Regions from separate parts of the Donghicola sp. genome, predicted to be linked through region 3. Evidence: riboswitches for the same ligand, from Rfam matches in the RefSeq annotation. Region 3 holds a riboswitch; each other region holds the start of a gene.
What was found. Region 3 has a riboswitch for cobalamin ahead of N4A58_RS01635 (hypothetical protein). Riboswitches for the same ligand answer to the same signal wherever they lie in the genome.
Positions count from the first base shown of each region.

Region 1 (10,624 bases), on a different contig from region 3:
CGATATTATCGGCGACGCTAGCATAAGGCAGCAGATTGAATTGTTGGAAGATTACGCCAATCTGCTCGGCTCTGAACCGATCGCGTTGTCCTGCACGCAAGGGGCCTAGATCATGGCCTGCCACGGCGACGGTGCCGGAACGCGCGGTGATGATCCCGCAAATCAGCGACAGCAGTGTCGATTTCCCAGATCCGCTCTCGCCCAACAAGAGCACGCTCTCTCCTTGGGCGACTTCGAACGATGGGCACGACAAAGTAAACCCGCCTCGGCTTTGCCAGCCGAACTGTACGTTTGTCAGAGCCAAAGCGGGTGTCTGGGTCATTTCAGGCGGATGCTCGGGGTTGCGCGCGTGGCTTCGGCTGTGCCTGCGCCTTGGTCAGTGACATAGACGACTTCGATTTCTTGGGCGTTTTCGAACTGATCGAAGTAGGGGAATGTCACTTCGGTCACAGCCTCTGGTGCCGCGCAGGTAAAGCCGTAGTGCGCGTGGAACTCGGTATGGCCGTCGCCATCATCGTGCTCATGCTCGTGGCTGTGTTCGTCTTCATGCGCGCGCTCTTCGCCCCCATGCTCTTCGTCGTGGTGATCCGCGAGATGCGCCTCGGCTTCGGTCATCGTGCACTCAGCGGTTTCGGGCATCTGAATCACGTTCGCAGGCTCTGCCAGCAGCTTTAACGCGCTGTCGATGGCAGCCTTGTCCGCATTTGTTTCGGCCTCATATTCGAAACCAACCAGATCCATTCCAGGGGCCGTCAGAGACATGGAGACAGATTGCCCTTCGATTGCGATCTCTAGCGTGCTGACGCCGTGTTGGTGGGCGTCCATGTCACGTGTGACTTGTGCGGCCATGGGTGTCGCAAGCGTGGATGCCAGAAGGGCTGCGGAAATTGATTTCATGGGTATGTCGTCCTTGTCGCGCAAAAGGGTTATGACCGCGCGCGTCGCGTGTTTCAACTGATAGAGTTGTTATGTGATAAGATAACATAACGCAACCGGTCATGCGATGTAAAATCGGGCAAATGTCTATGCAATGCGCAGAAAGTTGCGAATGCATTAACACTGAAGGTGTTTTTGCGAGTGATTTGCAATTGCAATGCTAACGCTCTGCGTTATCTCTTTGCCAAGAGAATGAAGCGCGGCTGTGGGCACCTGTCCAAGCGTGCTGATGGAAAGTAGGGTAAATGAGCATGATGAAACTGAAGAGCCTGATGTGTGTCACCGCGATCGGGGCACTTGCAGGTGGGGCCGCACAGGCCGATCAGATGAAGGTGGTCACGACCTTTACCGTCCTTGCGGATATGGCGAGCCGCGTGGCGGGTGACACGGCCGAGGTCGTGTCCGTCACGAAACCGGGTGCAGAGATTCACGGCTATGCGCCCACCCCGCGCGATATTGTCCGCGCCTACGACGCGGACCTGATCTTGTGGAACGGCCTGAATCTGGAGCTTTGGTTCGAACAGTTTCTCAGCAACCTTGGCGATATCCCCTCGGCGACGTTGAGCGAAGGTATTGACCCGATCCCGATTGCGGCGGGCGCCTACGAAGGGCAGCCCAACCCACATGCGTGGATGGGCCTAGAGAATGCTCTGATCTACATCGATAACATCACGAAGGCCTTTGCCGAGCATGACCCCGAAAACGCGGAGACCTATGCTGCCAATGCTGATGCCTACAAGACTGAACTGCGCGAGACGCTAGAGCCCCTAAGGCAAGCGATTGCCTCGGTTCCCGAGGAGCAGCGCTGGCTGGTGACTTGTGAAGGGGCATTCAGTTACCTGGCTCGCGATTTCGGGATGAAGGAGCTGTACCTCTGGCCGATGAACGCGGACCAGATGGGCACTCCTCAACAGGTGCGCTCGGTGATCGACGGCGTGACGTCGAACAACATCCCAGTGGTGTTCTGCGAGAGCACCGTGAACACCTCGCCCGCAGAACAAGTGGCCAGAGAGACTGGCGCGGCCTATGGCGGCGTGCTTTACGTGGACAGTTTATCGCCAGAAGGCGGGCCGGTGCCCACTTATCTCGACCTGTTGAAGGTGACAGCGCAAACGGTTGTTGACGGGCTGACCGCGGACACCAACTGATGATGCGGCATGAGCATTGCCTGCATGGGCGACACGAGTTTTGATGGAATGGTCCAAATGAAGCACGACATTAAAATGTCCGGCGAGACGCATCTCGGAGACGGGATTGACGCTCAGGATCTGACTGTCACCTACCGCAACGGGCATACGGCGTTGCGGGACGCCAGTTTCCAGATTCCGCGAGGGACTGTCACCGCGCTGGTCGGAGTCAATGGCGCGGGCAAATCGACCTTGTTCAAGGCGATCATGGGCTTCGTCCCTGTGGCGCGCGGCGATATCCGGTTGCTCGGGCTTAGCGTCAAGGAGGCCCTCAAGCGCAATCTGGTGTCGTATGTTCCCCAGTCCGAGGAGGTCGACTGGACCTTTCCCGTGTTGGTTGAGGATGTGGTTATGATGGGCCGCTACGGCCACATGGGGTTCCTGCGCCGACCGTCCAAAGCGGATCACGAGGCCGTCGATGCGGCGCTGACTCGGGTGAACATGCAGGACTATCGCCATCGCCAGATCGGTGAGCTTTCGGGCGGTCAGAAGAAGCGTGTCTTCCTTGCCCGCGCCTTGGCGCAGGATGGTCAGGTGATTTTGCTGGACGAACCCTTTACCGGTGTAGACGTAAAGACCGAAGATCAGATCATCGCTCTTTTGCGTGAATTGCGCGAAGAGGGGCGCGTGATGTTGGTCTCGACCCACAATCTGGGATCTGTGCCCGAGTTTTGTGACCGCACGGTGCTGGTCAAGGGGACGGTGTTGGCATACGGCCCCACAGACACCACCTTCAATCGCAAGAACCTTGAGGCGGCGTTTGGCGGCGTCCTACGGCACTTCACTCTGGGCGGCACTGACCTGCACGATGACGAAGACGCACGGCATGTCTCGATCTTTAGCGATGACGAACGCCCGCTTGTGCAATACGGCGATCGGACCCGAAAGGCGAAACGCAAGTCATGAGTGTCCTGCTAGAACCATTCAGCTACGGATATATGATGAATGCCATGTGGGTGTCGGCGCTGGTTGGCGGGGTCTGCGCTTTCCTGTCGTCCTACTTGATGCTCAAGGGCTGGTCGTTGATCGGTGACGCCCTGTCTCACTCGGTCGTGCCTGGCGTTGCTGGGGCCTACATGCTGGGACTGCCATTTGCTTTGGGCGCGTTCTTTTCCGGCGGTCTGGCGGCAGCGGCCATGCTGTTTTTGGCGGATCGGTCGGGGCTCAAGGCTGATGTGATCATCGGCATTATCTTTACCTCTTTCTTTGGGCTGGGCCTGTTCATGGCTTCTGTCAGTCCGATCTCGGTGTCGATCCAGACGATCACGATGGGCAATATACTGGCGATCACGCCCGAAGATACGCTCCAATTGGCGTTGATCGGGTTCATCTCGCTGGCGGTGTTGCTGGCCAAGTGGAAAGACTTGATGGTCACGTTTTTTGACGAAAGCCACGCGCGGTCAATTGGCCTGCGGCCTGGACTGCTCAAAGGGGTCTTTTTTACCTTGCTGTCGGCGTGCGTGGTGGCCGCGATGCAGACCGTCGGCGCGTTCCTCGTGATCGCGATGGTGGTGACTCCGGGCGCGACGGCGTACCTGCTCTGTGATCGCTTCCCGCGTCTGATTGTGACATCTGTGCTGATTGGCGCGATCACCAGTTTCGCGGGTGCCTACATCAGCTATTTCCTGAACGGCGCGACGGGTGGAGTGATCGTGGTGCTCCAAACACTGATCTTCCTTGCGGTCTTTGTTTGGGCCCCAAAACATGGCGTCTTGGCCGCGCGACGTCAGGCCGCCGCAGCCCTGCAGCAGGAGCAAACTTAATGCTCGATACGCTGCTCATGCCTTTCATCTTTCCGTTCATGCAAAATGCATTCTGGATTGCTTTGATTGTGTCGGTGCCGACAGCGCTTCTGTCCTGCTTTTTGGTGCTAAAGGGCTGGGCTTTGATGGGCGACGCGGTCAGTCACGCGACCTTACCTGGGATCGTTTTGGCTTATATCTTGGGGCTTTCGCTGATCATCGGCGCCTTTGCGGCGGGTATGGTTACCGCGCTTGCGACGGGCTACCTGACCGAAAACAGTCGGATCAAGCAGGACACCGTGCTCGGCGTCGTGTTCTCTGGTATGTTTGCTTTGGGTATCGTGATGTATGTCGCGATCAACACCAACGTACACCTCGATCACATCCTCTTTGGGAACATGCTGGGGGTCGGGGAGCAGGACCTGTGGACGGCAGGCGCGATATCGCTGCCTGTAGCCGCTGTGCTCATCCTGAAATGGAAGGACTTTATGCTGCATGCCTTTGATCCGGCGCAGGCGCGGGTGTCGGGGTTGCCCGTCGGCTGGCTGCACCATGGCTTGCTGGCGATCCTATCGCTGACCGTGGTGTCCACGCTGTCCGCAACGGGGCTGATCTTGGCCATCGGACTTCTGGTCGCGCCGGGCGCGATCGCATTCTTGCTTGTGCGCAGCCTCAAGCACATGCTGATCGTCTCGGTGGTGGTATGCGCGGTGTCGATGGTCAGCGGGGTCTACTTGAGCTTCTTTATCGACAGCGCTCCTGCGCCGACCATCATCTTGGTGCTCACGGCGCTGTTCATCGTGGCGTTCGTACGCAAGTCGATCCAGACACGCCGCGCTTCTGCGGCGGTCTAACCTTAGCCAGCCAGCCGTTCCAACTTGCCCGCTCTCAGTCCGTAGCCTTGGGGAGCGATCTTGGCGCTGAATTCGGGGTTGTGGCTGATCAGCAGAATAGCCTGGGGCAGGTTCTGCAAGATCTCGATCAAGCGCGCCTCGTTCTCCACGTCCAGTGCATTTGTCGGTTCGTCCAGCAGCAGCATTTCGGGCTCCATCGCAAGGACGGTAGCCAGCGTCACCAAGCGTTTTTCCCCGCCTGACAGGCGATGGGTGATCCGGTCCCGCAGGTGTGTCAGATGCAGTTGTTGCAGGATATCATCGACGATGGCCAAAGCTTCGTCGCGCGATTTGCCCAAATTCAACGGGCCAAAGGCGATATCCTCGGCCACCGTTGGACAAAAGAGTTGATCGTCCGGATCTTGGAACACGTAGCCGATGCGGCGGCGCACTTCGGCGAATTCGGTTTCTGTCCGGCGCTCTTGGCCAAAGGCCAGAACCTGACCACTGCTAGGTCGCAGCAGGCCGACCGCAATCTTCAGAAGTGTAGATTTTCCCACGCCGTTTGGTCCAACGATGGACAGCCGTTCGCCTGCGTGAATGGTCAGGTTTGCGCCCTCGAGCACAGGCGCGTGGGCCGGATAGGCAAAGGCGATGTCGCGAAGTTCAAGCAAAGGCATGGCGGAATTGGACCACAAGCAGAAAGACGGATGCGGCCGTCATCAGCGCAGCAAACAGCCAATCCCGATCCGTCATCCGGAATTGTTCTAGCAGCACGAACCGCCCCGTAAAGCCCCTGCATTTCATGGCACCAAGAACGCGCTCGGACCGCTCTAGCGCGCGGACCAGCATCATCCCGACCAGATAGCCAAAGCTGCGGTAGGTGTGCCAATTGGTGCCAGGGCGGAAACCGCGCATCTTCATCGCGGCGCGCAGGCGCATGTACTCTTCGCGCAGGGTCTCGATGTAGCGTGTGGTGAACATTAACAGTTGCACCAGTTGTTCAGGCATCCGCAGGGCGTGCAAGGCATGCCCCATAGTGACAGGCTCCATCGAGCCGACCAGACACATGAGTGCGAGGATGACAGCATTCGCGGTCAGCGCGATTTCGACCGCTTGGCGCAGCCCCTCCCACGAGGCATCAAAGCCGAGAAAGGTGAACATCGGTGTTCCCGGCACGGAAAACGGCAGTAGGATCAGGGTAAAGATAATGAAACCGTCCATAGCTGCCATGCGCTTGAACGTGCGTTTTGCAGGCAAACCAGACAAGGGTAGCAGTGTGACTGCGACGAGCACGGCCAGACACAAGGCGATCAGGTCGGACAGGGATACAACAACCACAGCGAAGAGGGCGGCCAAGACGATCCGCATGCGCGGGTCGAGATCCGGAATGTGCCCCATTGTCATCATGGGGCCTATCCGAAGTGTTTTCTCGGGGTTGGTCAACCGATCGCTCATCCCTTAACCCTCCATCCGGCGGCGCGCCGCGATGTAGAAATACAGGCCGAACAGACCGAAGATGTAGCCTAGTCCGCCTAGAATTGTTTGAAGGTCATTCTTTTCGCGGTAGGCCGCTAGTTCGCGGCGCAGTGGGCGCATCTCGTCGCGCACGGCCTCGGCAATCGCCAAACGCTCTTCGCTGGACAAGGACGCAACGGTGACCCCGCCTGTTGTGGTTGGCGATGCGGGGGTGGTGCTTTTGGCAACGGTTTCTTCTGCAGCGGCCACGCCGAGGATATCTGCGATGTCATCTGCGGTCATTTCGGCCTGGGCCACATGACCTGCGCCCATATCAGCCTTGAAGATATGGGTGATCTCTTGTGTCGGAGCGTAAACAAAGAACCCGTCTGCGTCCGTGATGGCCTCGCCGATTTTGTTGCCTGCGCTGTCGAATGCCTCAATCACAGCGCCAGATGACATGTCGCCGTTGGAAAACCCGAGTTCCCCTTCGACAACATCGCCGGATTTGAAGATCGCAAAGATCACCTTGTGTGCGGCTGCGGGCAGGGGCATCGCAAGGAGTGCAAAGATCAGAGCGAGCCCGCGGATCATGGGGCGACCCCCTTGACCGCGGTAAAGAGATCGGGCCGCACTTGACGCACCAGATAGACCGCTGCGCCGGTCAGCAGGGCCTCGATCACCATGACGGGGATGTGGGCCAGCAGCACCAACTTGGCCGCAGGAATGAACTCGTCCCCCGTTAAAGCCAACGAAAACGCGACAAAGATCGTAGTCGCAGCGATGGAAAACGCACCACCGACACCGGCCCAAATCGCGCCGGACATCGGGGTTCCGCGTTCCACCAGTCGCCCAAAGAGCAGCCAAGCCAGTACCGCGGGCGCTGCAATGTTCAACAGATTGACGCCGATGACCGTCAGCCCGCCAAAGCCAAAGAAAACCGTTTGAAGCAAGAGCCCAACGAAGAGCGCCGGAAACGCCGCCCATCCTAGGATCAGCCCCGCCAGCCCGTTCAGCACCAGATGGACCGAGGAAGGGCCGATCGGCACATGGATGAGCGCGGCGACAAAGAAGCTGGCCGACAGGATGCCAGTCGCGGGGATACGCTCTAGGGTCAATTGCTTGAGCCCCATCGCGATACCGCCAATGGCCATGGCCGTTCCGGCGATAACAACAGGGTTCGAAAGCGCTCCGTCAACGATATGCATGGTTCACTCCATATCGTAGGCGTTGATCCAGAGCACGGCATCTTGGCTGAGCTCTTTGCCATCATGTTCGGTTGCGGGGCCAGAGCCGAGCGCGGCAAAGCCCCACCAGCCTGCCTTAGGCACACCAAAGGTGAAGTATCCGTTTTCGTCCGAAATCGCGACCAAAGAGCCACCCGGCATGGGCTGCACAGTCGGCGCCGACGCGGCAAAGCTGTCAATATCAGGCGCTGCGGCGACGTATTCGATTTCGATCTCGATCCCTGCCGCGGGCTGGCCTTCGGACAGGACCTGACCGGTGAATGATGAGCCTGCGATCACGTTATAGGGTTTGACCAGAGGCACGATCTCGGTAGATAGACCGACCGGTGCCATCCAGTCAGTAGGCAGTTGGTTGCGGTTGAACACCACCTTGGTCAACTGCTGAATATATTTGTCTTCGCTGGGTTCGTAATAGGGGACCGGCTCGGTCACCAGCACATAGTCGCCAGAGCGTTTGACGGGGACAGAGGCTCTGAAGGCCGCACCTGTGTTCTCGGCGCCTTGGAAATTGGTTGGCTCGAGACGGTTCATCAGGTCGGTTCTTTCGCCGTGATGGATCATATAGAACGCTTGCGGCGTCTCCATGTCCATGACGTGACCGTTGTCAAAAGGGTGCCAGAAGACCAGTGCCACTGGCACATCGCCGGGCCGCGCGATCTGGGTGTCATCTGCATAGGGCAGGACGAAATGCGCCTGCGCGGTATAGGGGAGCAATGCCGTCATCGCTGCCGCTGTAAGTTTCAAAGTCATATCATACCTTTCAGGCGTGCGGGCAAAGCCCACGGATGAAAGGACAGAAGGGAAGCTGGACACGGTAGATGTTTAAACCTGCCGAGCCAGACGCTCACCCCGGCGTCCGGTTGGGTAAGGCCGGTTTCCCGACCCTGTGACGGCAGGTCTCCTGGCTCGCGGGTCGATGTGCTGTCCTGCCTTCCCGAGGATGATCCTCAGTGGCCCCTTGGACGCACTCTCCGCTTACAGTTGCGGGGGCAGCCACGGTTTTGGTCCCTGATGGGTACGCCGCACCGTGTTCCCTTTTACTTCTGCTGCGCCGTGTCGCGCGTTGCAGAACCGTTCACACGTTTGTAATGGGCAATTGGACCCCTTGAGTCAATTGCCAAGATTGTCCCTTCGGACGTAGATATTGCGCGCAAGTCATGGGGTGCCGTCTTTGACGCAGCAAGTGTCGGTCGGCATCTTTGGACAGGCAATTTATGCGGGTGCACCTGTGATGCACCCAGCTAAAAATTCCGCAATTTGGACACGGTTTATTCGATGGTGATGTCGAGACGCTGGGTCTCGCCCGTGCTGCCGGGAATCTTGATGTAGTAAGAGCCGGGCTTCAGCGCGATAAAGCCGATTTCCATCTCGCCGGCCTCGTCAAACTCGATGGAATCAAGTCCGAGGGGGCGGATTTCCAGACCTTCGACCACGATCTCGTCGATCCAGATCGCGCGGAAGAATTCGTGGCCGACCAGCGCCAATTCCTGACTGCCGTCGCCCTGAATTTCGAACTCGTAATAGCTGCCGGATTTCAGCACCCAAGGTTCCGAAGTCAGCGGCATGCCCGCGCTGAGTTGGATCGGTTCGAGGTCATGCTTGTTTTTGGCGGACAACAGACCGGCCATGCCGAACTTCATGTCATCATCGTCGTCGTCATCTGCCATCGTAGCCATGGGCAAGGTGGCCGCGATCGCTAGCATCGTGATGAATTTTCTCATAGGTCTGCTCCGTTAGTTGGTCGGGCGGAAGGCGGCACCCCACGGGAAGCGACCAACCTTGATTGTTTTCAGCGCTTTGCGTTTGGCTACGTCCACGACCGTAACATCGCCAGAAATCCCGTTAGTGGTGAACAGGCGCGACTTGTCGGCGTTGAACGCCATGTGCCAAACGCGGCGACCGACCAGAATGTAGTCTTCGACCTCGTAGGTCTCGGCATTTACGACGGCCAAATGGTTCGATGGCCCCAGCGCGACATAGGCGAACTTGTCCCCTTCGCCGAGTTCAAAGCCCACGGGCTGGATGCGATCGGGATGGATGTTCGGCAGTTCGAAGCGGATCTTGGCTTTTTCCGTCTGTGTCGCGGTGTCAAAGACCGAAATGCTGCCGCCGATCTCTGCACTGACCCACATCTCGGCGCCGTCTTTCACGAATTCGGCGTGGCGCGGGCGCGAGTCCACCAGCGTATTGGCAAACAGTTCCTGCGTTTCTGTATCGATCCAATGCGCCATATTCGTGGTTTCAGAGGTCGTGATCGCGATCTTACCGTCGGGCGAGACAGCCATGCCTTCGGGTTCTATGCCAACGTCAATCTGGGCAATCACCTTGCGAGTCTCGACGTCCACAACCGTGGTGATCGCATCGTCTTCGTTGGCAATATAAAGGTGCTTGTTATCGGGATGCAGGACGAATTGCTCGGGATCTTCGCCCGATGGCAGGTCATGCAGAATCTCGCCAGTGGCGGGGTCCATCACCTGTACTGCGTCGCTGTCGGATGCACAGATGTAGACGTATTTGTAGTCGTGACTAAAGGTAATCCCGCGCGGGCGCTCGCCGGTTTCGTAGGTGTGGCTGACCTCCATCGTTTCGATGTCAATCACGCTGACTGTATCGTCTTTTTCGTTCGTAACCCAGATTTCATCGGCCAAGGCAGGGTGTGCGGCCATCGCGGCTATCACAGCAAGTGTCGAGATACGCATGATTATTCCTTGAAAGCGGTGCAGGAGCTTTCGGGCGCGTCCACGCCCAAGGTGTCGAGTTCGTTGGTTTGGTGCATGAAGCCGGGCAGGGGGGCCTGCATCACCATAGCGCGGCTGGTGACCAGCGGCACGGGTTGGCGCATCTGGCCGTTCCAATCGCGAAAGGTTTGCGGCGTTCCCTTGAATCCCGCCAGCGCGAAATCAGGCGAAAGCATATAATTGCGCAGGGTCGGCGCATCGGCGGCGTTCGTGCGGGTCACGGCCTCTCCGATGCTGCGGATGGCAGCCCATGCGCCGTAATCTTCGGGCTCCATGCTGCGGCCCGCAAGCTCTTCGAAGCGGGAATGCAGCTGCGCGGCGCCCCACTGTTCGACCACAGGTGCCCAAACTTGGGGAGAGATTCCTTCGCTGCCCGCCACCGGACGGGGGAGCCACGTGTTATAGGCCACATAACGCCCGAAATCCTCGGCCTCGTCCGCAATCAGAAGGACGTCATAGTCGCGCAAGTCTTGGGTAAAGAGC
Region 1 covers NZ_JAOARZ010000026.1:203,686-214,309, forward strand. The annotation lists gene N4A58_RS13145 (ABC transporter ATP-binding protein) at 1-322, opposite strand, end outside; gene N4A58_RS13150 (DUF2796 domain-containing protein) at 319-897, opposite strand; gene N4A58_RS13155 (metal ABC transporter substrate-binding protein) at 1,191-2,084, shown strand; gene N4A58_RS13160 (manganese/iron ABC transporter ATP-binding protein) at 2,142-3,029, shown strand; gene N4A58_RS13165 (metal ABC transporter permease) at 3,026-3,886, shown strand; gene N4A58_RS13170 (metal ABC transporter permease) at 3,886-4,719, shown strand; gene N4A58_RS13175 (energy-coupling factor ABC transporter ATP-binding protein) at 4,722-5,378, opposite strand; gene cbiQ (cobalt ECF transporter T component CbiQ) at 5,365-6,156, opposite strand; gene N4A58_RS13185 (cobalt ABC transporter permease) at 6,160-6,750, opposite strand; gene cbiM (cobalt transporter CbiM) at 6,747-7,364, opposite strand; gene N4A58_RS13195 (DUF4198 domain-containing protein) at 7,368-8,153, opposite strand; cobalamin riboswitch at 8,277-8,494, opposite strand; gene N4A58_RS13200 (hypothetical protein) at 8,672-9,124, opposite strand; gene N4A58_RS13205 (YVTN family beta-propeller repeat protein) at 9,137-10,102, opposite strand; gene N4A58_RS13210 (ABC transporter substrate-binding protein) at 10,105-10,624, opposite strand, start outside.
Region 1: it holds a riboswitch for cobalamin, as region 3 does, so the genes downstream of both, N4A58_RS13195 (DUF4198 domain-containing protein) here and N4A58_RS01635 (hypothetical protein) in region 3, are expected to answer to the same signal.

Region 2 (10,624 bases), on a different contig from region 3:
CCAGTCGTCATAGAACTCGGCCAGAACGCGGTTGTATTCGGGGTCGCTGAAGTGGATCTCGGTGGTGACCGGATACTCCATGGCGTGCTCGGTCACGGCGTCGGGCAACATGCCTTCGACGATGCGGCGGGCTTGGCCTTGGCGGCCTTCCTTGCGGAAATAGGCCACGTGGGTGGCAGTGCGGATCAGGCGATCCGACTTCACGCTCATGAGTTCGCGGTCGCCGGGGCCGAGGCCGACGCAGATGACCTTGCCCATCGTTATTCCTTCCAGCTGGCCAGCGCGTTCACGGCGGCCACGGTGATGGCAGAGCCCCCCAGACGCCCTTCGACGATCATCGAGGGCACGGGCAGGTCAGCCATCAGAGCATCCTTGGATTCCCGCGCGCCGACAAAGCCTACGGGGCAGCCGATGATGGCCGCGGGGCGCGGGCAGTCGGGGTCTTCGAGCATGTTCAGCAGGTGAAACAGTGCGGTCGGGGCATTGCCGATGGCGACCAGAGCGCCCTCAAGATGCGGGCGCCAAAGTTCCACGGCCGCGGCCGAGCGGGTATTCTGCATCTTTTCAGCCAGTTCGGGGACCTGCGGGTCCTTGAGCGTGCAGATGATCGCGTTGTCGGCGGGCAGGCGCGGGCGGGTGATGCCTTCGGACACCATGCGGACGTCGCACAGGATCGGCGCGCCGTTCGCCAGCGCGGCGCGGGCGATCTCAGCCATGCCGTCGGAGAAGCGCACGTGCTCTTCCAGACCCACAAAGCCAAGGGCGTGGATCATGCGGACCACGACGGATTCTTCATCCTTGTTGAAACGGGCGAGGTTGGCCTCGGACCGGATGGTCGCAAAGCTTTCCTTGTAGATGGCGGCGCCGTTGGTCTCGTAAACGTGGGGCATTCAGGCTCTCTTGGTCGTCAGAAGGTCGGGATGGAGGATCAGCGCGTCGGATGCAAGGCCGGTTGCAAAACTGTTAGCGCTGGCTGTGCCATTGTGGATCAGGTCAAAGGTGTCCGGGGCCGTGGCGGTCAGGGTGATCGGCGCGGCGGAGGGGTGCGCACAGCCCTTGGCGCAGCCGGACACGTGCAAGAGCTGCGGTGTGTGCGGGGCCAGTTGGCGGGCCAAGGTGCGCGTGTCGCTCAGGGCTTGCGGGCAACCGGGGGCACCGGTGCAGGCCACGACATTCAGGCGCGGATCGGTGGGATCGGTGATCAGGCCGTCGATCTCGGGCAATGCGGTCAGGTTCTCGAGCAGCAGCATCCGCCACGGGGTCAGGCGGATGGGGGCCAATTTCGCCAGCGCGGCGAGGGTTTTCGCCTGCATCTGCCCGAATTCGAGGCCCACAAGGGTGCCGTTGCTGGTGCGTCCGATCTGCGGGTTGTGCTGCGCGGGCTGCGCCGGAGCAGTCTGGTATTCAGCGGGTAATTCGTTAGTTTTCAGGTGGCGGGCCATGCGGCCTCGGCCTTCGGGTGCACCGCCAGAGGTCAGGAACCAGCGGGCGATTTCCAGCGCGGTTTCGGCGGCGGAGTCCACGGTCACTGGGATGCCCATGTCGCAGGTGTCGGCGCGGACGATCAGGCCATTTTGGCCCCGCTCGATGCGGATATCGGCGCTGATATCGGTCATCACGGGAGTGTCGCCGCAGTCCACCGCATAGCCGAACTTGCCCGGCGTGGCGGGGGCGTTATCGGACGACAAAGCCAGCATCAAAGTGGTCGCGATGCGGTGGCTTTCATCGCCAGCGGTCCAATAGGGCGTCAGGACGATATTCCGGCGGGTCTCAGTAGCGATGTCGCGGTCGATCAACCCGAGCATGCGCAGTCCGTCGATCAGGGGGGCGTGGGTGGCATCGGTGACGCCCCGGATCTGCAGGTTCGCGCGGTTCGAGATGTCGATCAGCCCGTTCCCGTAGATCTGCGCCAGATCGGCGATTTTGGCGGCCTTGTCCTGCGCCAAGCGGCTGAGGGGGGCACGCACGCGCACCACCAGGCCGTCGCCCGATTGCATGGGGCGCAGGGCACCGGGGCACCAACCTTGGATGATGGGGGCGCTCATGTCAGGGCCTCCAGTTCCGCGATGATCGAGTTGCGGCGCGTGACCCAAAGGCCCGCGTCCATCAGTGCGCGGAAGCGGTCCTTGAGCGCCTGAAGGGCCTGTGGGTTGGCGTCCGCCATGAACTCTGTCAGGTCGGCGCGGCCCAAAGTGGCCTCGAAATACTGGTCGAACAGGTGGGGACCAACGACCCCTGCCAGATGGGCAAAGGCGGCCATGTGGTCGAGCGTGGCGGCGATTTCGGCCGCGCCGCGGAAACCGTGGTTCATCATGCCGTTGGCCCAGTCGGGGTTGGCGGCGCGGGCGCGGACGGTTCGGGCGATTTCTTCGTTCAGGCTGCGCGCGCGGGGGCGGTCCGGTTGGGTCGCGTCCATGTGGTAGAGCGCGGGGGCCTCTTGGCCTAGGCGCTTCATGGCGGCGGCGAAACCGGCCTCGTGGGCGGCGTAGTCGCTGGCCATCAGGACGTCGGTTTCCGGCAGGTCCTGTAGGTGGACAAAGCTGTCGGCGGTTTGCAGGCGGGTTTCGAGGGCCTCGCGGGCTTCGTGGACCTCGCCTTTGGCGTCGATTGCGTGGGAACTGGCGGCGAGCCATGCCTCGCCAGCGGCGGCGCGGGCTTCTTCGCTGTAGTCGTCCAGTGATGCGCCCATGTTGAGGCCGTATTGTCCCGGTTTGGGGCCAAAGACGCGGGGGGTGCGGGCGGCGTAGGGGTTGTCCTCGGGCGCCTCTTCGCGCTCGGCCAGCTTGTCGGCGGCGCCTTCGAACATCTGGGCTAGGCCGGGGAAGACGTCGCGGAAGAGGCCCGAGACGCGCAAGGTCACGTCGATGCGGGGACGGTTTAGCAGGGCGAGCGGGATGATCTCGAACCCGCTGACACGTTCGGAGCCGTCGTCCCATTTCGGCGCGAGGCCCGCGAGGTGCAGGGCCATGGCGAATTCCTCGCCTGCGGTGCGCATGGTGGCGCTGCCCCAGAGGTCGATCACCAGCCCCTTTGGCCAGTCGCCGTGGTCCTGAAGGTGACGGCGCAAGAGTTCCTCGGCCAGCTTGACGCCTTGGGCGTGGGCGGCGCGGGAGGGGACCGAGCGGGGGTCGGTCGTAAACAGGTTCCGGCCTGTGGGCAGGACGTCCGAGCGGCCTCGGTATGGGGAACCAGAGGGGCCAGCGGGGACGAAGCGGCCGTTCAGGGCAGCGTGAAGGCCCGCGTTTTCCTGTGGTCCGTAGTCGCCTGCGCCAAAGATGTGCAGCCCCTCGCCGTACTGGCTTTCTTTGATGTCGCAGACAAAGCGGTCAATGCGGGTAATGGCTTCGGCGGCAGAGGCGTCGTGCGGGATGCCAAGGTCCTCTTCGACGCCAGTGCCTTGGGCCTCGGCGCGGATGTCGGCGATTAGGCGGTCGCGGCGGGCGGGGTCAAGGCCGTCTGCGGTCGAGTATTCGTCCAGCAGGTGTTCCAGGCGCCCCATTCCCACGGGCAGTTTGGTCTGCGCCATGGGGGGCGGCAGGTGGCCGATGGTGACGGCAGCGATGCGGCGTTTGGCTTGGGCGGCCTCGCCCGGGTCGTTGACGATGAACGGGTAGATGACGGGCAGGTCGCGGATCAGCGCCTCGGGCCAGCAGTCACCGGACAGGGCCACGGATTTGCCCGGCAGCCATTCCAGCGTGCCATGGGCCCCGATGTGGACCAGCGCGTCGGATTGGGCGCGGAGCCAGAGGTAGAAGGCGACGTAGCTGTGGCGCGGGGTGCGGGACAGGTCGTGGTAGTCGTCGTCGCGGGTCTGGACGTCGCCGCGCTCGGGCTGGAGGGCGACCAGCGCATTCCCTGCGTCAATGGCGGGGAAATGGAACGCACCATCACGGAACAGCGGGTCGGTGTCGGGCGTGCCCCAAGCCGCGATTAGGTCAGCGCGGAGGGGGTCGGGTAGGGTGTCTAGCGCCTGTTCGTAGGCCGCGAGCGGATAGGTCAGGGTTTCGGTGGTCAGGCGCTGGCCCAGGTTCGACTGGGGGCGTACGGTGTGGCCGCTGGCATTGAGGTCAACCAGGATTTGCTCGGCGCTGGCAAGCGCGTCCATGCCGACCGCGTGGGCGATCTGGTAGGTCTTGCCGGGGTAGGTGGACAGCACGAGCGCGATCCGGTTGTCTGCGGCGGGCAGGGTGGACAGGCGGTGCCACTTCTGCACGCGGTCCGCTAGGGCGTCGATGCGGGCAGGGTCCGCACGGTGGGCAAAGCGGGAATATTCGAGGTCTGGATCCTTCTTGCCCGGCTGTTTGAAGCTGGCGACACCGGCAAAAATGCGGCCGTCGACTTCGGGCAGAACCACGTGCATGGCAAGGTCGGCGGGAGAGAGGCCGCGGTCGGCGTCATTCCAGTCCTTTTTGCGGGCGGTCGAGAGGGCAATCTGGAATACGGGGCAGCCAGCGGCATCGAGGGGCGAGGGTTCGCCATTGCGGCCTTGGGCCGAGAAGGCGGTCGCGTTCACGATGGTGGCGGGTTTCAGGGTCTCGATCTCGGTGCGCAGCCAGTCGGCAGCGGCAGGCGCTTTGAGGCTGCTGGCAAAGGCTCCAAAGGCTTGGAACCCGCGCTGCTCCAAAGCCGCGATCATGGCGTCGATGGGCGAGGTGTCCGCCGATGTCAGGTAAGAGCGATAAAATGTCACCAGAGCCAGCGGGCGGTCGTCGCGCTGCGGATCGGTGACAACGCCCGTGTCGGGCAGGTAAAAGCCCGCATCCGGCACGGTTTTTGCGCCCATCACGGGGGCCGCATAAAGGCCAGCGGCCAGCGCCAGTTGGGCGAGCGCGGCTTGGGCCGCAACGGCGCCGCCAGCGTCGCACAGCTGCTGAAGACGGCGCAGGGTCGAGACGGGCAGGGTGCTGAGCTGGTCCAGCCGGTCATCCTGACGTCCGTCGGCGGGCAGGACGGCCAGCGCAATCCCCTTGCGCCGCGCCAAGTCCTGAAGGGTCGCCAGACCGTAAGACCAGTAGCTTTCGCCGCCGATCAGACGGACCAGAATGCCCTTGGCCCCCTCGAGCGTTTGTTCGGCGTAGACGTCCACGGACAGAGGATGTTTCAGGGCCACAAGGTTCGCCAGACGCACGGTCGGCAAGGTCCCCTTGGCCCGATGGTAGCCCGCCGCGAAAGCGCCAAGGTCCGAGTCCGAGAACGACAGCACAATCAGGTCTGCGGGCGTTTGCCCCAGATCCATCGGCGTATCGCTCTGGTCGAGCCCGTGGCTTTCGCGGAAGACGACGTGCATGGGATCAGACGCCCAAAGCCGCTTTGATTGCGGTCTCGTCGATGTGGTCGTGTTCAGCAATTACCACCAGCAAGGACGCGCGGGGACGGTCGCCCCAAGGCTGGTCGTACTGCGCACGAATGCGCGTGCCCACCGCCTGCACCAGATAGCGCATGGGTTTGCCCTTGACCGCGACGTAGCCTTTGACACGCAAGATATTCTGGTCCTTTGCCATTTTCACAATGGCATCTTGCAACGCCTGAACGTCCTCGACTTCGCCAAGATCGACCACGACGCTGTCGAAATCGTCATGTTCATGGTCATCGTGGCCGTCGTGGTGCGAAGGCCGGTTCTCCAGATCATTCTCGGCAGCCGCCTCGAGACCGAGGATCACGCGGGGATCGACCGCGCCATCGGTGATTGCGATGATCGGCAGTTTGCGGGGGGCTTCGGCCTCGACCACCTCTTTGGCCTTGGCGATGCCAGCCTCACCGGCCAGATCGGCCTTGGACAGCAGAACGATGTCGGCGCAGCTGATCTGGTCTTCGAACACCTCGGACAGGGGTGTTTCGTGGTCAAGGCTCTCGTCCGCCTCGCGTTGGGCCTGAACGGCGTCCAGATCGGGGGCGAACTGGCCACTCGCCACGGCCTCGGCATCGGCCACGGCAATCACGCCATCCACGGTGATGCGCGACTTGATCGCGGGCCAGTCGAACGCCTTGAGTAAGGGCTTGGGCAGGGCCAGACCCGAGGTCTCGATGATGATGTGCTCGGGCGTTTCGGGCAGAGCCATCAGCTGTTCGATGGTCGGGATGAAGTCATCGGCGACGGTGCAGCAAATGCAGCCGTTCGCCAGCTCCATGATGTTGTTTTCGGGGCAGTTTTCATCCGCGCAGGATTTCAGGATGTCACCATCCACACCAGCGGTGCCGAATTCGTTGACCAGAACGGCCAGACGCTTGCCCTGAGGGTTCTGCATCAGGTGACGGATCAGCGTGGTCTTGCCGGAACCGAGAAAGCCGGTGATCACGGTCACGGGGATTTTGGACAGGTTGGACATGGTTACTCCTGCGGGGGTATGCGGGCGATTGATTGTTTGCGAAAGGCCTGAGGGCGCTCGCGCCAGGGGACGATCCCGTCTGTGGTTTGGGCATAGGCCCGCACGCCGGTCAGGATCTCCTCTACCTGTGTGTCGGGGTCCATGTCGCCGTAGACATAGGTCCAACGGGCGGGGCCACCGGTCAGGGCGATCGAGCAGCCGCGCGAGCAGGCGGACAGGCACTCGGCGGATTTCAGGCGGACGTTTTCGGGCAGGTCTGACTGAGTCAGGGTTTCATACAGGCGCGCACCGGGGCGCGGCTCGTCCGCGACAGGCTCTCCGCCCGCGATGCGGCGGCAGGTGGTGCAGACGGTCAAGGTGACCTCGGCCATGGGTGCCTCCCTAAACTGGCTGGGAAAACGGGGGATCACTGGCCATCGGGCACGGGGAAACGCGCCTGTCAAAGCCGGCCGCGACACACCCCGGTCGCCCGTACATTTCATCGTGCTGGCAGGTCTCCCGGCTTGCGGAGCCCGAGGGGATCCTCGGCTGGCCCGATCCTTCCCGGCAAATGGATGCCAGTGGCAACGGGGCCTCTCCGGTCACGGTCGCGGGGGCGGCTGCGTTTCGGCTGCGATTTTGGTCGCAAAGCGGTAGCGCATTCCCTCTTCGCCTGTCATAGACAGGAACCAGCGCCGCCCACCTGAGGGAAGGCACCCCACCTTGTCAAGCGTAAGGATCGTCCTATGAGCGATAAGCCCCAAACCGATGAAGCCCGTCACGCGGCCAAGATGGCCAAGAAGAAAGCGGCGCGGGACAAAATCATGGCCACGAAAGAGGGCGAGAAGGGCCTGATCATTGTCCATACAGGGCCGGGCAAGGGTAAATCGTCATCCGGTTTCGGGATGATCCTACGCTGTATTGCGCACGGGATGCCCTGCGCGGTGGTCCAATTCATCAAGGGCGCGTGGGAGACCGGTGAACGGACCCTGATTGAGGCGAACTTCAGCGATCTGTGCCAGTTTCACGCCATGGGCGAAGGGTTCACTTGGGAAACCCAGGACAAATCGCGCGATATCGAAATGGCGAACAAGGGTTGGGAAAAGGCGAAAGAGCTAATCCTTGATCCCGAGATCAAGTTCGTGCTGCTGGACGAGATCAACATCGCGCTGCGTTATGACTATCTGGATGTCGAAGAGGTGGTGCGCTTCCTGAAGGAAGAAAAGCCGCCCATGACCCATGTTTGCCTGACGGGCCGGAACGCCAAAGAGCCGCTGATCGAGGCCGCAGATATGGTGACCGAAATGACCTTGGTGAAGCACCCCTTCCGCTCTGGGATCAAAGGCCAGAAGGGCGTTGAATTCTAAGCCTGATGGGGGCGCTGCCCCCTCTTGCCGCTCCGCGCCAATTCACCCCTGGGGTATTTGGGCCATGATGAAGATCTGTATGGCCTTCATCTTGGAGATAAATACCCTCGCCGAAGGCATTCGTGCGCAGCGCGGAATGAAAAAGGGCCCAGTTGGGCCCTTTTGTGTGTCCGAAGGTCGAAGCTGTCAGATCGCGAGGTATTCGGCGCGCAGCTCTTCGTTCGCGAGTACTTCGGCGGCAGAGCCATCGTAGACGATCCCACCGGTGTCGAGGATGATCGCACGGTCAGCAATTTGAAGAACGCGGACGGCGTTTTGTTCCACGATGACGGTGGTGATGCCCTGTTCCTTGATGTGCATCAGGGTTTTCTCGATCTCGTCCACGATCACGGGCGCGAGGCCTTCGTAGGGCTCGTCGAGGAGGAGGACCTTGATGTCGCGGGCCAAGGCGCGGGCGATGGCCAGCATCTGCTGTTCGCCGCCCGAGAGGGTCACACCCTCTTGCTTGCGGCGCTCGCCGAGGCGGGGGAACAGGTCATAGAGGCGGTCGATGGACCAGCCGATGGGCGGAGCGATTTGGGCCAGTTGCAGGTTTTCCTCGACCGTTAGGCCGGGGATTATGCGGCGGTCTTCGGGGACGAGGCCGAGGCCAGCCGCGGCTGCCTCGTAGCTGGTCATGTTATGCAGCGGCTGGTGGTCCAGCCAGATCTCGCCGTGGGTGACCTGAGGGCTGCCGGTGCGGGCGATGGCGCGCAGGGTCGAGGTTTTGCCAGCGCCGTTGCGGCCCAGAAGCGCGAGGATCTCGCCTTCGTGGACGTTAAAGTTCACGCCCTGCACGATGTAGCTTTCGCCATAGTAGGCGTGCATGTCCCAGACCGACAGGAAGGCGGGTGCCGTTTCTGCGTGGTTCGAGTTCTTGGAGAAATCGGGTCTTACGTTCATGGGGAAATCTCCTGATTAGACCTGCGCTTCGCCAAGATAGGCTTCGCGGACCTTTGGGTGGCCTTTGATGTTCTGCGGGGTGTCTTCGACCAGCGGGGTGCCTTGGGCCAGAACGGTGATCCGGTCGGCCAAAGAGAAGACTACGTGCATGTCGTGTTCGATGATGCACATGGTGATGTCGCGCTTGGTCTTTATCTCTTTGAGCAGATCGATGGTGTTGTTGGTGTCGGCGCGGGCCATGCCAGCTGTGGGTTCGTCCAGCAGCAGCAGACGCGGCTCCTGAACCAGACACATGGCCATTTCCAGACGGCGTTTGTCTCCGCGGGACAGGCTGCCTGCGTGCAGGTGCGCTTTGGACAGCATGTTCACGTCGTCCAGCATGGTCTCTGCCTTTTGCAGCATGTCGGACTCGTTCACGACAGAGCCAAAAGCATGCATGCGGAACGAACCGTCACGGCGGGCAAAGCAGGGGATCATCACGTTTTCTAGAACCGTCAAATCCGCGAAGATTTCAGGTGTTTGGAAGACGCGGCTGATACCCATCTGGTTGATCTCGTGGGGGGAGCGGCCCAGAACCGATTGACCGTCGAACATGACGCTTCCGGTGTCGGGGATCAGCTTGCCCACGAGGCAGTTGAGCAGGGTGGATTTACCGGCCCCGTTGGGACCGATAATGGCGTGGACGGTGTTTTCCTGAACGCTGAGGTTCACATCACCGAGGGCTTGCAGACCGCCGAAGCGTTTCCCAACCCCTTTGACTTCGAGAATACCCATCGGTTGCTCTCCTTATTCCGCGGGGGTGGTTTTGGCGGCAGCGCCGTCTTTGTCGGACTTGTCTTTCTTGAAGAGGCGCGAGATCCGCTGTCCCCCTTCGACAAGACCGCCGGGCAGGTAGATCACGACCAGCATGAACAGGATGCCGAGGGTCAGGTGCCAGCCTTTGCCGATGAAGGGATGGATGACAAAGACAACGAAGTCTTCGATCCCGTCGGGCAAGAAGCCGAACCACTGGTGCAGAACGTTGTCGTTGATTTTCGAGAAGATGTTTTCGAAGTACTTGATGAAGCCTGCGCCAAGAACGGGGCCGATCAGGGTGCCTGCACCGCCAAGGATGGTCATCAGAACGACTTCGCCCGATGCGGTCCACTGCATACGCTCGGCGCCTGCCAGCGGGTCCATGGATGCCATCAGGCCGCCCGCCAGACCGGCATACATGCCAGAGATCACGAAGGCCGCCAAAGTGTAGGGACGGGTGTTCAGGCCGGTATAGCGCATACGGTTCTGGTTACACTTCACAGCGCGCAGCATCAGGCCAAAGGGCGAGCGGAAGATGCGGACCGCGATGTAGAACGACACCAGCATGATGATCGCACACAGGTAGTAACCCGCGCTGAACTGGAAGTTCCATGCGCCCACGGCCATCTCGTAGGTCGAGCGCATTTCCAGACCGAACAGACTGGTCACGGGGATCGAGCCGTCAGCGGTCGCCGAGACACCCAGAATACGGGGATCGTCGAGGGTCAGCTGCAGGCCGGTTTCACCGTTGGTGATGGGCGTCAGAACCGAGTAGGCGAGGTTGAACGACATCTGCGCGAAGGCCAGCGTTAGGATCGAGAAGTAGATGCCCGACCGGCGCAGCGACACAAAGCCGATGAGCAGTGCGAACAGGCCCGCCACGATGACCGACAGGATGATCGCGGGGATGACGTTCATGCTCAGCAGCTTGAACATCCAGACTGCCGAGTACGAGCCCACACCCAGAAACGCCGCGTGGCCAAAGGACAGGTAGCCGGTCAGACCGAACAGAATGTTGAAGCCCACCGCAAAGATGCCAAAGATCACAAAGCGCTGCATCAGGTCGGGATAGCCCGCGTTGAACTGCGCCAGACCGCTATCGGTGGGGAAAGGGTTCAGGATGAACGGCGCGAAGAGTGTCAGCGCCGCGACGACCAGCAAAAGAGAGGTGTCTTTTTTGTTCAGACCAAACATGGATTAGTCCTCCATCACGCC
Region 2 covers NZ_JAOARZ010000014.1:184,349-194,972, forward strand. The annotation lists gene cobI (precorrin-2 C(20)-methyltransferase) at 1-258, opposite strand, end outside; gene N4A58_RS04625 (precorrin-8X methylmutase) at 261-890, opposite strand; gene cobG (precorrin-3B synthase) at 891-2,045, opposite strand; gene cobN (cobaltochelatase subunit CobN) at 2,042-5,287, opposite strand; gene cobW (cobalamin biosynthesis protein CobW) at 5,292-6,326, opposite strand; gene N4A58_RS04645 (DUF1636 domain-containing protein) at 6,329-6,697, opposite strand; cobalamin riboswitch at 6,797-7,014, opposite strand; gene cobO (cob(I)yrinic acid a,c-diamide adenosyltransferase) at 7,052-7,672, shown strand; gene N4A58_RS04655 (ABC transporter ATP-binding protein) at 7,859-8,614, opposite strand; gene N4A58_RS04660 (ABC transporter ATP-binding protein) at 8,630-9,388, opposite strand; gene N4A58_RS04665 (branched-chain amino acid ABC transporter permease) at 9,401-10,603, opposite strand; gene N4A58_RS04670 (branched-chain amino acid ABC transporter permease) at 10,607-10,624, opposite strand, start outside.
Region 2: it holds a riboswitch for cobalamin, as region 3 does, so the genes downstream of both, N4A58_RS04645 (DUF1636 domain-containing protein) here and N4A58_RS01635 (hypothetical protein) in region 3, are expected to answer to the same signal.

Region 3 (10,624 bases):
GGCGACGATGACTGCGATAAATCCCCAAAACATACGCTTTCCTCCCCAAGAAGCGGTGTAGTCCTTAGCTCAAGGCACCTTTGCCATGGCCAACTGCAGCCTGCATGCCTTTGACGACGACAAAGGCGTCGCGCAGGTGGCTGCGTTCCAGATCCGACAGGCTGGCCGGAGACATGAAGTTGTCCGGTGCCTCTCCGGCTTTGACCAGGCGGGCCTGATGTTGAAGTCGTGTTTCTGCGATCAGATCGTAGGCGTCCAGCAAATCCCGCGCGCCAGACGGAGAAATCAGCCCCGCACCGGCGGCCCCTTCGAGGCGCGCGCGGGTGTTGAAGGCTGTTAACTGTCCTTGCAGCGCGTAAACGCGGCCCAAGTCGGCGATCGGGACGACGCCGTTGTGCTTTAGATCGATGCTATTCTTGTGCTCGCCCGAACGGATGGTCGCGAACCCGCGCAAGAGCCCCAAGGGCGGCGTATGCTTCAGCGAGTTGCTGATCATGTGCGCAACAAAGATGCTGTTGCCCGACGCTTTGCGCAGGGTGTCCAGTTGCAAGTCCTTGAACATTGCAGTGTCGCCGCCGATGGGGCGCAGGTCGAACATCACGCTGGCCAGCATCTGTGCTTCGGGGCTGGGTTTGTTGATCCAGTTCTCGAAGTACCCGCGCCAGACGGACAGAGGCTGACACCACCGATCCGCAGTCGCCATCATATCGCCAGGACAATAGACATAGCCGCAAGTGTTCAACCCGTCGCACACAAAGGTCGCCAGACGTCGGAAGTACGCCATCTGGTCGTGGGTCACACCGTCCGCGATGATCAGGCAGTTGTCTTGGTCGCTGACGCCGGTTTGCTCTTGGCGCCCTTGGCTGCCGCACGCGGCCCAGAGGTAAGGCACAGGCGGCGTGCCCAATTGCTCTTCGGCCAAGGCCAACAGGCGGCGGGTGGCGGTGTCGGCCACATCGGTGATCAAGCGAGTGACAACCTCGTGCCGATTGCCAGCGGCCACCAGCTGCACCAGCAATTTCGGGATGCGGGCCGTGACGGCAGCCATTTCTTCGGCGCTGTCAGAGCCTGCGATTTCGGCCACCAGTTCGGCTGAGCTGACCGCCTGAAAACGGGTCAAGTCGGTTTGCGTAACGATGCCGACGAGTGCGCCGTTGCGCGTGATCGGGATATGCCCGATGCGCCGCTCCATCATGGCGTGCAGCACGTCTGACCCGATGGCCGAAGGCTCAAGTGTCAGCGGATCCTTGGTCATGACCTTGTCTACGCGGGTGTCGATGGCCATCCCATCGGCCAGCGCCTTTTCGGTCAGGTCGCGGTTGGTGACGATCCCAACGAGTCGATCATCCTCGAGCACGCAAAGGCAGGACACATGCCGGTCGCGCATCTCGCGGGCGGCATCCTGTACTGTGGTGCCCGGCGTACAGAAATAGGCCGAGGGGTGCATGATCGTTTCGACCCGGCTGGTGGCCAGATCGCTGCCGCGCGGGGCGGGGGTGCGCGAGCGGTCAAAGAAACGGCGCGCGACCTGATGATCGTGGATCAGTTCCGCGAACTGCATCTTGGGCAGCATCAGCAGAACGGTTTGTTCGGTTGCGGTGGCAGTGGTCACAGCCACGCCTTCGCGCAGGAGGCCGCGTTCGGCAAAAGAATTGCGGGGGCCCAGAATGGACACGGGAATGTCGTTGGCGTCCACGACCTCGACCGTACCGGACCACACGATATACAGCCCGTCGAGCGGCTGCCCATGACGGTAGATCGTCGCGCCTTGGGGCAGGTTCTGCACCTCTATCGCCGCCGCCAGCGTCTCTCGTTCGGCTTCGGTCAGACCGTCATAGGGGTGCAGTCCACCGAGAAAAGCCGAGATATCTGTCAAAGGAATCGTCATGGTTGAAATCTGTCTGATGTGAAAAGCCCTGCCCAGTTGAAACCGGACAGGGCTGAAAGGCAACCAAGGGAAGGGGCGGCGAACCGCCCCATCTGCTTGGGATTAGTGGTCAACCGCTGCGCTCGAGCCGCGGGGAACACGAACCGCTTCGACCAGGTCTTTGATCTCTTGCGGGGTGTCCTCGGTCGCGTTCGACACAAAGTAGGCCACGATGAAGTTCAGCAGAGCGCCGATCGCACCGAACGAAGTCGACTTGATCGAGAGCAGCAGCGGCTCAGCATCGGTGAAGCTGTTGGTGCCGGGGATGAAGAACCAGCCCTTGTGCAGGAAGATGTACACGAGGGTGACGATCAGACCGGTGACCATGCCAGCAACCGCGCCGGTGTTGTTGATGCGCTTCGAGAAGATGCCCATCATCAGCGCCGGGAAGATCGATGCCGCTGCCAGACCGAAGGCCAGAGCCACGGTTTGCGCTGCAAAGCCCGGAGGGTTGGCGCCCAGGTAGGTTGCGATCACGATAGCCACACCCATCGACACACGTGCCGACAGCAGTTCGCCTTTTTCCGAGATCTCGGGGTTGATCTGCGACTTGATCAAGTCGTGCGAAACCGCCGACGAAATCGCCATCAACAGACCTGCCGCCGTGGACAGCGCCGCAGCCAGACCACCAGCCGCAACCAGCGCGATCACCCATGCAGGCAGCTGCGCGATTTCGGGGTTCGCCAGCGTGATGATGTCACGGTTTACGATGAACTCGTTGGCGTCTGCATCCGCAACGTACTGGATCAGGCCGTCGCCATTCTTGTCTTCGAAGCTCAGCAGACCGGTCTGTTCCCAGTTGCTGACCCACTCGGGGCGATCGTCATAGGCCAGAGGCTGCTCGGTGGTGCCATTGGGGTAGACGGTGTTGATCAGGTTCAGACGCGCCATTGCGCCAACCGCAGGAGCGGTGAGGTACAGCAGTGCGATGAAAACCAGTGCCCAACCTGCCGAGTAACGTGCGTCTTTCACGGTAGGAACGGTGAAGAAGCGAACGATCACGTGGGGCAGACCCGCAGTACCGATCATCAGCGACACGGTGAACAGGAACATGTTCAGGGTGGTGTCGGTCTGTTCGGTGTAGTTTGCAAAGCCCAGATCGTTCAGCAGACCGTTCAGGGTCGACAGCAGAGGCTCGCCCGACGATGTCGCGTCCGAGAACAGGCCCATCGGCGGGAGCGCGTTGCCGGTCAGCTGCAGCGAGATGAAGATCGCGGGAATGGTGTATGCGATGATCAGAACGACGTACTGTGCAACCTGAGTGTAGGTGATGCCCTTCATGCCGCCGATAACCGCGTAGAAGAACACGATGGCCGCGCCGATCAGAAGGCCGGTCAGTTTGTCAACTTCGAGGAAGCGCGAGAACGCAACGCCCACACCGGTCATCTGACCGATCACGTAGGTCAGCGATGCAACGATCAGGCAGATAACAGCGACGGTACGCGCAGTCTGGCTGTAGAAGCGGTCGCCGATGAACTCAGGCACGGTGAACTTGCCGAACTTGCGCAGGTAGGGCGCAAGCAGCATCGCCAGCAGAACGTAGCCGCCGGTCCAGCCCATCAGGTAGGCCGAGGTGTTGTAGCCGCCAAATGCGATGATACCGGCCATCGAGATGAACGAAGCTGCCGACATCCAGTCCGCACCGGTTGCCATACCATTCACCACAGGGTGAACGCCGCGGCCGGCTGCGTAGAATTCCGAGGTCGAACCCGCGCGGGCCCAGATCGCGATGCCGATGTAGAGGGCGAACGTCGCGCCCACCACCAGCAGGTTTAGTGTAAATTGATCCATGATATCAGGTCCTTAAAACTTATTCTTCGTCCACGCCGTATTCGACGTCGAGCTTGTGCATGCGCCATGCGTAGAAGAAAATCAGAACAAGAAAGACGAGAATGCTTCCCTGTTGTGCGAACCAGAAACCAAGGTCCGTTCCGCCGACTTCGATACCCGACAGAAGCGGGCGCAGCAGAATGGCCATGCCAAAGGATGACACGAACCAGACGATCAGGCACCCTTTGATGATACTAATATTTTTCGACCAGTAGGCCGAGCTGTCCTGTTGGCTTGCCATAGGCAATCCTCCCCATTTTCCAAAAAGCTATGGTCTTGATTCGTAGTCCGGGGCGGTTCCTCCTTCGCCCCGGAGACATTCTAGGAAACCTAGCTGATCGCGCTCTCTACCATTTCGGTCATCTTTGCGGTGATCGCATCGATGTCGCCCATGGCGTCCACGCGGCTAAGTTGCCCCTTTTCGTCGTAGTAGGCGATCAGGGGGGCGGTCTGAGCGTGGTACGCCTCGAGGCGGGCTCCCACGGTTTCAGCCTTGTCGTCGGCACGGCGCTTGAATTCCGTGCTTCCGCAGTTGTCACAAACACCTTCGGCAGCGGGCTGCTTGAAGCTGTCATGATATCCTTCGCCGCAACCGGCGCAGGTGTAACGGCCAGAGATACGCTCGACCATCGCTGCATCGTCGACTTCCATCGCGATGGCGGCGTTGACCGACTGGCCATTCTCGGCCAGCAGCCCATCAAGAGCTTCGGCCTGAACAGTGGTGCGGGGGAAGCCGTCAAGGATGGCGCCTTTGGCGACGTCATCCTCTTTGAGGCGGTCCCGCAGAATGTTGATGACGATCTCGTCGCTGACCAGCTCGCCCGCGTCCATCACGGCCTTGGCCGCTTTGCCCGCGTCGGTGCCGGCGGCAACAGCTGCGCGCAGCATGTCACCGGTCGACAGTTGCACCAGACCGAACTTCTCTTCGAGACGGCGGGCCTGGGTGCCTTTGCCGGCCCCGGGGGGGCCAAGCAAAATGAGAACTGCGGGTGTGGTCATGGTTGTCGCTCCATCCATCTCCGTTAGCCCCGGTTCATCCGGTTTTCGATCAGCTCGTCCACGCAGCCAGGTTCGGCCAAGGTCGAGGTGTCACCCAGTGCGCCAAAGTCGTTCTCGGCAATCTTGCGCAGGATGCGGCGCATGATCTTGCCCGAACGGGTCTTGGGCAGGTTGGGCGCCCACTGGATCAGGTCGGGCTTCGCGATCGGACCGATCTCGGTGCGGACCCATTTTTCCAGCTCTTTGCGCAGCTCTTCGGTGGGCTCTTCGCCGTTCATCAGAGTGACGTAGGCGTAGATGCCCTGACCCTTGATCTCGTGCGGATAGCCAACCACTGCGGCTTCGGCGACTTTGGCGTGTGCCACCAGCGCGCTTTCGACTTCGGCAGTGCCCATGCGGTGACCGGATACGTTGATCACGTCGTCCACACGGCCAGTGATCCAGTAGTAGCCATCCTCGTCACGGCGGCAGCCGTCACCCGAGAAGTAGTAGCCCTTGTACTGGCTGAAGTACGTGTCTTGGAAGCGCTCGTGGTCGCCCCAGACGGTACGCATCTGACCGGGCCAGCTGTCGGCGATACACAGAACGCCTTCGGTCGCACCTTCGAGAACTTCGGCAGTGGTGGGGTCCAGAACGATCGGCTGAACACCAAAGAAGGGCGTGGTTGCCGAGCCGGGCTTCAGCGCGGTTGCACCGGGCAGCGGTGTCAGCAGGTGACCACCGGTTTCGGTCTGCCACCACGTGTCAACGATAGGCGCTTTGCCTTTGCCGACAACGTCGTTGTACCAGTTCCATGCTTCGGGGTTGATCGGTTCGCCCACGGTACCAAGGGTCTTGATCGACGACAGGTCGTACTTTTCGACGAACTCGGTGCCTTTGCCCATCAGAGCACGGATCGCGGTCGGCGCGGTGTAGAACTGGTTGACCTTGTGCTTTTCGCAGACAGCCCAGAAACGACCGGCGTCGGGGTAGGTGGGAACACCTTCGAACATCAGCGAGGTCGCGCCATTCGCCAGCGGGCCATAGACGATGTACGAGTGGCCGGTGACCCAACCCACGTCAGCGGTACACCAGTAGACGTCGCCCTCGTGGTAGTCAAAGACCAGCTCTTGGGTCATCGCCGCGTAGACCAGATAGCCGCCCGAGCAGTGAACAACGCCCTTGGGTTTGCCGGTCGAGCCCGAGGTGTACAGGATGAACAGCGGATCTTCGGCGTTCACTTCCTCGACGGGGCATTCGGGTGCTGCGTGCTCCATCAGAGCGTTCACGTCGACATCGCGACCGTCGACCCAAGTGGTCTGACCGCCGGTGTGCTTGACCACGAGGCAGCGGACCTTGTCCGAGCAGTGCAGAAGCGCGGCATCCGCGTTCGACTTCAGCGGGGTGACGCGGCCGCCACGGGGCGCTTCGTCTGCAGTGATGATGACCTTGGCGCCGCAGTCGTTGACGCGGTTTGCCAGAGCGTCGGGCGAGAAGCCCGCAAACACGATCGAGTGGATCGCACCGATACGGGCACAGGCCAGCATTGCATACGCCGCTTCGGGGATCATGGGGAGATACAGGATGACACGATCACCTTTGGTCACACCCTGGCTGCGCAGGACGTTCGCCATGCGGCAAACCTTGTCGTGCAGCTCGTTGTAAGTGATGTGCTGTGCTTCGTCGTCCGGATTGTCGGGCTCGAAGATGATCGCAGTCTGGTCGCCGCGCTTTTCGAGGTGACGGTCAATACAGTTATAGGCAACGTTCAGGGTGCCATCGTGGAACCACTTGATGCTGACTTCACCAAAGTTGTAGTTGACGTCTTTGACTTGGGTGTAGGGCTTGATCCAGTCCAGACGTTTGCCGTGCTCGCCCCAGAATGCTTCGGGGTCGTTCACCGACTGGGCATACATCTCTTGATACTTTGCCGCATCAATATGAGCGGTTTTCGCGAATTCAGCCGGAACTGGATAGACCGGTTCCTTGACCTCGGCGGTTTGCGCTTGAGTGGACATTAGGCTCCTCCCTCTGTCGTTTTATGGACGCCCCGTATGGGGGCAAATTGCAGCCACAGAATATGTCGGCGTCTCTCCCTTAGCGAGACATTACCAGAGTTTGAAAACAATGGAATAAGTCCCTGCAAGGCATCAATTTATTTGTGAAGCCTGTTTACTCGCGGATGTCATTTTGTAAATTCACTGAAAATAACGCGGTGAAATTTTCGTGAAAACAATGTGATAGATGCAAAATGAGAAAACCGTTAGCGCGGTATCTTTGCGACCAATGTATGGGGTGGCTGCGACGGAACGGCGCAACCTTGACGATGGTAGCGCCGATCAATTTGTTTGCAGTTTGTTGGTCAGATGGTTGCAACCTTTTACTGAAGCCGCATTTGACTCCGTCTGGCCCCGCGGCGTCTGGGGGCGGGCATGGGCCGTGTCGCTTCGACCAGCAGGGTTTCGAACGCGGCCAATGCTGCTGAGTCGGAATCGAAATAGTGCAGTTTCGCGATTGCTGCGCGGGCCTCTGCGCGCATGTCGGTCGTATCCTCAAGGCTCAGACACCATTGAAGAAAGCCCGCCCGCGCCCGTTCCGTCGGATCAATTTGAGAATGTTTTGCGGCCGTCAGTCCGGCCACGATAGTCGTTAAGGTCATAGCGCCCTCCGCGCGTTTGGACCAAGGAGGACAGGCGGAAACCGATATGCCCGAACGCTGCAGAAGCTGGGGCCACCGCATCCGCCGGAACACCCCGTCCGGGTTTGCATTGCTTAGATGGCAGGTCTCCTGACTCGCGTGTCTTTGCCGTTTCGGACCTTCCCGGCGCGGGGCCAGTGGTTCTGCCGAAGAGCTCTTCGCTTACAGTTGCGGGGGCAGTCGCGGATTTACACCACGTTCCCTTTTCATGCCGTTCCTGCCGGAGCAGGGCGGGCAACCATCTGCGCTGACCATGACGGGCCCGTTGGGGCCCGTCAATTCAATTCGCTCAGGCTTTGATGGATTGCCAACGGCATCTCGGACACAGCGTCACCGCGATCCAGAAAAATAGCCCCATAAAGCCAATTCCGAACACAGCGCCGCCGGCCTCTGCCACTGCGGGGTGCAAGGTCAGCATGCCCGCCGTGCCCACCACAACGGCCAAACCCTTTTGCGCTGGGGCGAAGGCTGAACCTGTTGCGATTCCCAAAATCCATAGCGCCCCAAGCAATTCGGTCCCGCCGCCGACCCCCTCGATCAAACTGGTGGCGATGTGCCAGTGACGGGCGGCATCCGACGGCGCGGTGCGATAGATCTCTGGCAAACTAGCCAGCGCGACCACAGCGACAAGCCCCGCCGCAATCACCAGTGCGGACCAGACAAAACCTACTCCGGTGATCCAGCGCCGCCAAAGGGGCGCATCGCGCTCTGACAGGGCCAGCACCAGCATTAGCAGCGCCAGCCCGTTGACCACGTAAATGCTGAAATACCACAGCCGCAACGCGCCGGAATGGGTGACGATAAAGGCGATGGTCCGGATTGACGGCACGCCCGCGGCATCTAGATCTGCCCCAGAAAAGATGGTCGCGTACATCAGCAGGCCAACCAGATAGGTCAGCCCGCACACTGCTGCCGCCAGCGCCGCAAAGGGTCTATCCGACGACCGCATGGCCACGCCCCTTCATGCAGTTGATCACGATGTCTTCTTTCTTGTCTTGGTTTTCGACCGCAACCGTGCCCCCCAGAATGGCGGCGCCCCCCAACGCGCTGCCGACCATGTCGTCATCGTCTGCCACTGCCGACAGCAAAGCCCCCGCGGCCGCTCCGATGGCGGCAGCACCGTAGGCCTCTTGGGTCAATTGGGTCTGGTTCTTGGCCAGTCGCTGGCAGGCAGCCAGATCGCTCTGGAACCCGATCGTGGTGGGGCCGTCATTGATCGGGGTGTAGTTTGCGCCGCTGTCACCGCAGGCGGACAGCAGGGTGCCCGCAAAAAGGGCGAGGATGAAATGCTTCGAGTAACCTTCCATGGTCATGCTCCGTGTCTGAATTGACTGACACGGCTTTTGACCGATTGGTGCAATTTCTCACATGACCGCAGGTGTCACGGACATGACACTTGGTGCCAATTGTTACGCGGGGCGCTGCAGGTGCAGGTAGGTCTCGCGAAAGCGGCGCTCCAGATGGTCGCCCGCCAGCAGTGTTCCGCCCGAGCCAAGGGGGGCGACATTGGTGTCGTAATTCGGGTTAAAGAAAAGCGGGACGCTGACGCGTTCTTGGCTCGTGCCGATGACGCGGTGCAAGGTGGCCTTGATCCGCCCGTTGGTCCAGCTTTCCAGCATTTCGCCGAAATTGATGATGAATGTGCCCGGCTCGGCTTGAACAGCCAGCCAAGCGCCGTCGCGCTGCTGCACTTCCAGTCCCGCAACGCCGTCTGTCGCCAAGAGCGTCACGCAGCCATAGTCCGTATGCGCCGCGATCCCGAAATCATTAGCGCCCGCATCGACCGGACGGGTGGGGTAGTAATTCCCGCGCAGCAAGGTCATCGGCTTGGTAAAGGCTTCGTCAAAGCTGCCCTCGGGCAGGCCGACCGCTGCAATAATCCCGCGAAGTGTGTCCATGGCGACACCGACCGCGCGGTCCGCATAATCTTCGACGGTCTGTTTGAAACCGACGGGCTGATCGGGCCACTGGTTTGGTGCGTAGCAGGTCAGATGGGCCAGTGGGTCATTGGCGGGCAGCGCGAGGCCACTGTCAAAGACCTGCTTGTAGTCGGGGTTCGCGTTGGGATCGACCTGTTCGGAATAGGGTGCACCCCAACCCCGGTTCGCGCCGGTGCGGGCCATGTTCACAGGCTCTTTGGCGGCCTCTGGCAACTGAAAGAACGCGCGATAGGCGTCGATCACGCGCAAGACGTCCTCTGGCGAGAGGTCGCTGTTCACCAAAGTCATGAAGCCGACCTCTTGGGCCGCGCGGCGCAGCTCTGCCATCGTTTCTGGCGCGCGGGAGATCATCTCGCGGGCGTCAATACGGGGGATGGTGGTCATGGCAAGGGCCTTTCGGGTGTCGCGTCGCGGCGGACCCTAGCGCCCTTGGGGTACGGTTTCCAGCGTGTTCGCAGGGCGCGCCATCAGAGCGCCGAAATCCACGACTCCCCAGAAGCCCGCAATCTTGTAGGGCTTGAGTAGGTGTTCTGGTGCAACCAACTGGTCCTGTCGCGAAAGCTCCGAGATTTTCTCGCTCAGCGCCTCAATATCTTGGCGGATCTCCAGCGCGGTTTCGGTTCGCATGCGGCGAGATATGGTAAAGAAATGATCTGCGTTACCGGATGGGGTGCTGATGCCATGCGCGATGAAGCGCAGGTTGACCTCTTTGAGGAGGGGCAGAAGCGGGCCATTGGGTCGAAACCGGATCGGGGCATGCGACAAAAGCCGAATTTTGTTGCCCGCGCCGACCTCTGCCAACCCTAGCCGTTCCAGAGTCATACCCATCTGGTGCAGCCGCGTCGGGCTCAGGTCCATGACCTGTGCGATGTATTCGGGCGCGCGCAGATCACGCAGCAGGATCAGGAAGTAAAAGAGGGGCGGGTCTGCCGCCAAACTTAGTTCGGTCGCCATGGGCAAGACAGTCGCCTCTGCCTTCTGGCGGGCGGCATTGTCGGTCACGTCTGACAGCGACAAATCGAGTGCGTCGCAAATTTCGATGATGCGGCTCAGTTTGCAATCCCGCGCCGCAAAGATGCGTTTGATTGTGGGCTCTGACAGTCCCATCGTGTCAGCCAGATCGGCATAGGTCATGCGCCGTGCGCGCAGAGCCTCTTGCAGGACTTTGAAGACATCTCCGCGCATATGGGCTCCTGTGATACGGAATTGGGTATTGGCGTATCGTTAAGTGATACCAAATCGATGATCTGC
Region 3 covers NZ_JAOARZ010000008.1:110,622-121,245, reverse strand. The annotation lists gene N4A58_RS01665 (hypothetical protein) at 1-33, opposite strand, end outside; gene N4A58_RS01660 (DUF294 nucleotidyltransferase-like domain-containing protein) at 65-1,888, opposite strand; gene N4A58_RS01655 (sodium:solute symporter family protein) at 1,991-3,718, opposite strand; gene N4A58_RS01650 (DUF4212 domain-containing protein) at 3,738-3,998, opposite strand; gene N4A58_RS01645 (adenylate kinase) at 4,088-4,756, opposite strand; gene acs (acetate--CoA ligase) at 4,780-6,753, opposite strand; gene N4A58_RS01635 (hypothetical protein) at 7,116-7,394, opposite strand; cobalamin riboswitch at 7,496-7,691, opposite strand; gene N4A58_RS01630 (hypothetical protein) at 7,723-8,382, opposite strand; gene N4A58_RS01625 (glycine zipper family protein) at 8,366-8,740, opposite strand; gene N4A58_RS01620 (2-oxoglutarate and iron-dependent oxygenase domain-containing protein) at 8,843-9,757, opposite strand; gene N4A58_RS01615 (helix-turn-helix transcriptional regulator) at 9,794-10,558, opposite strand.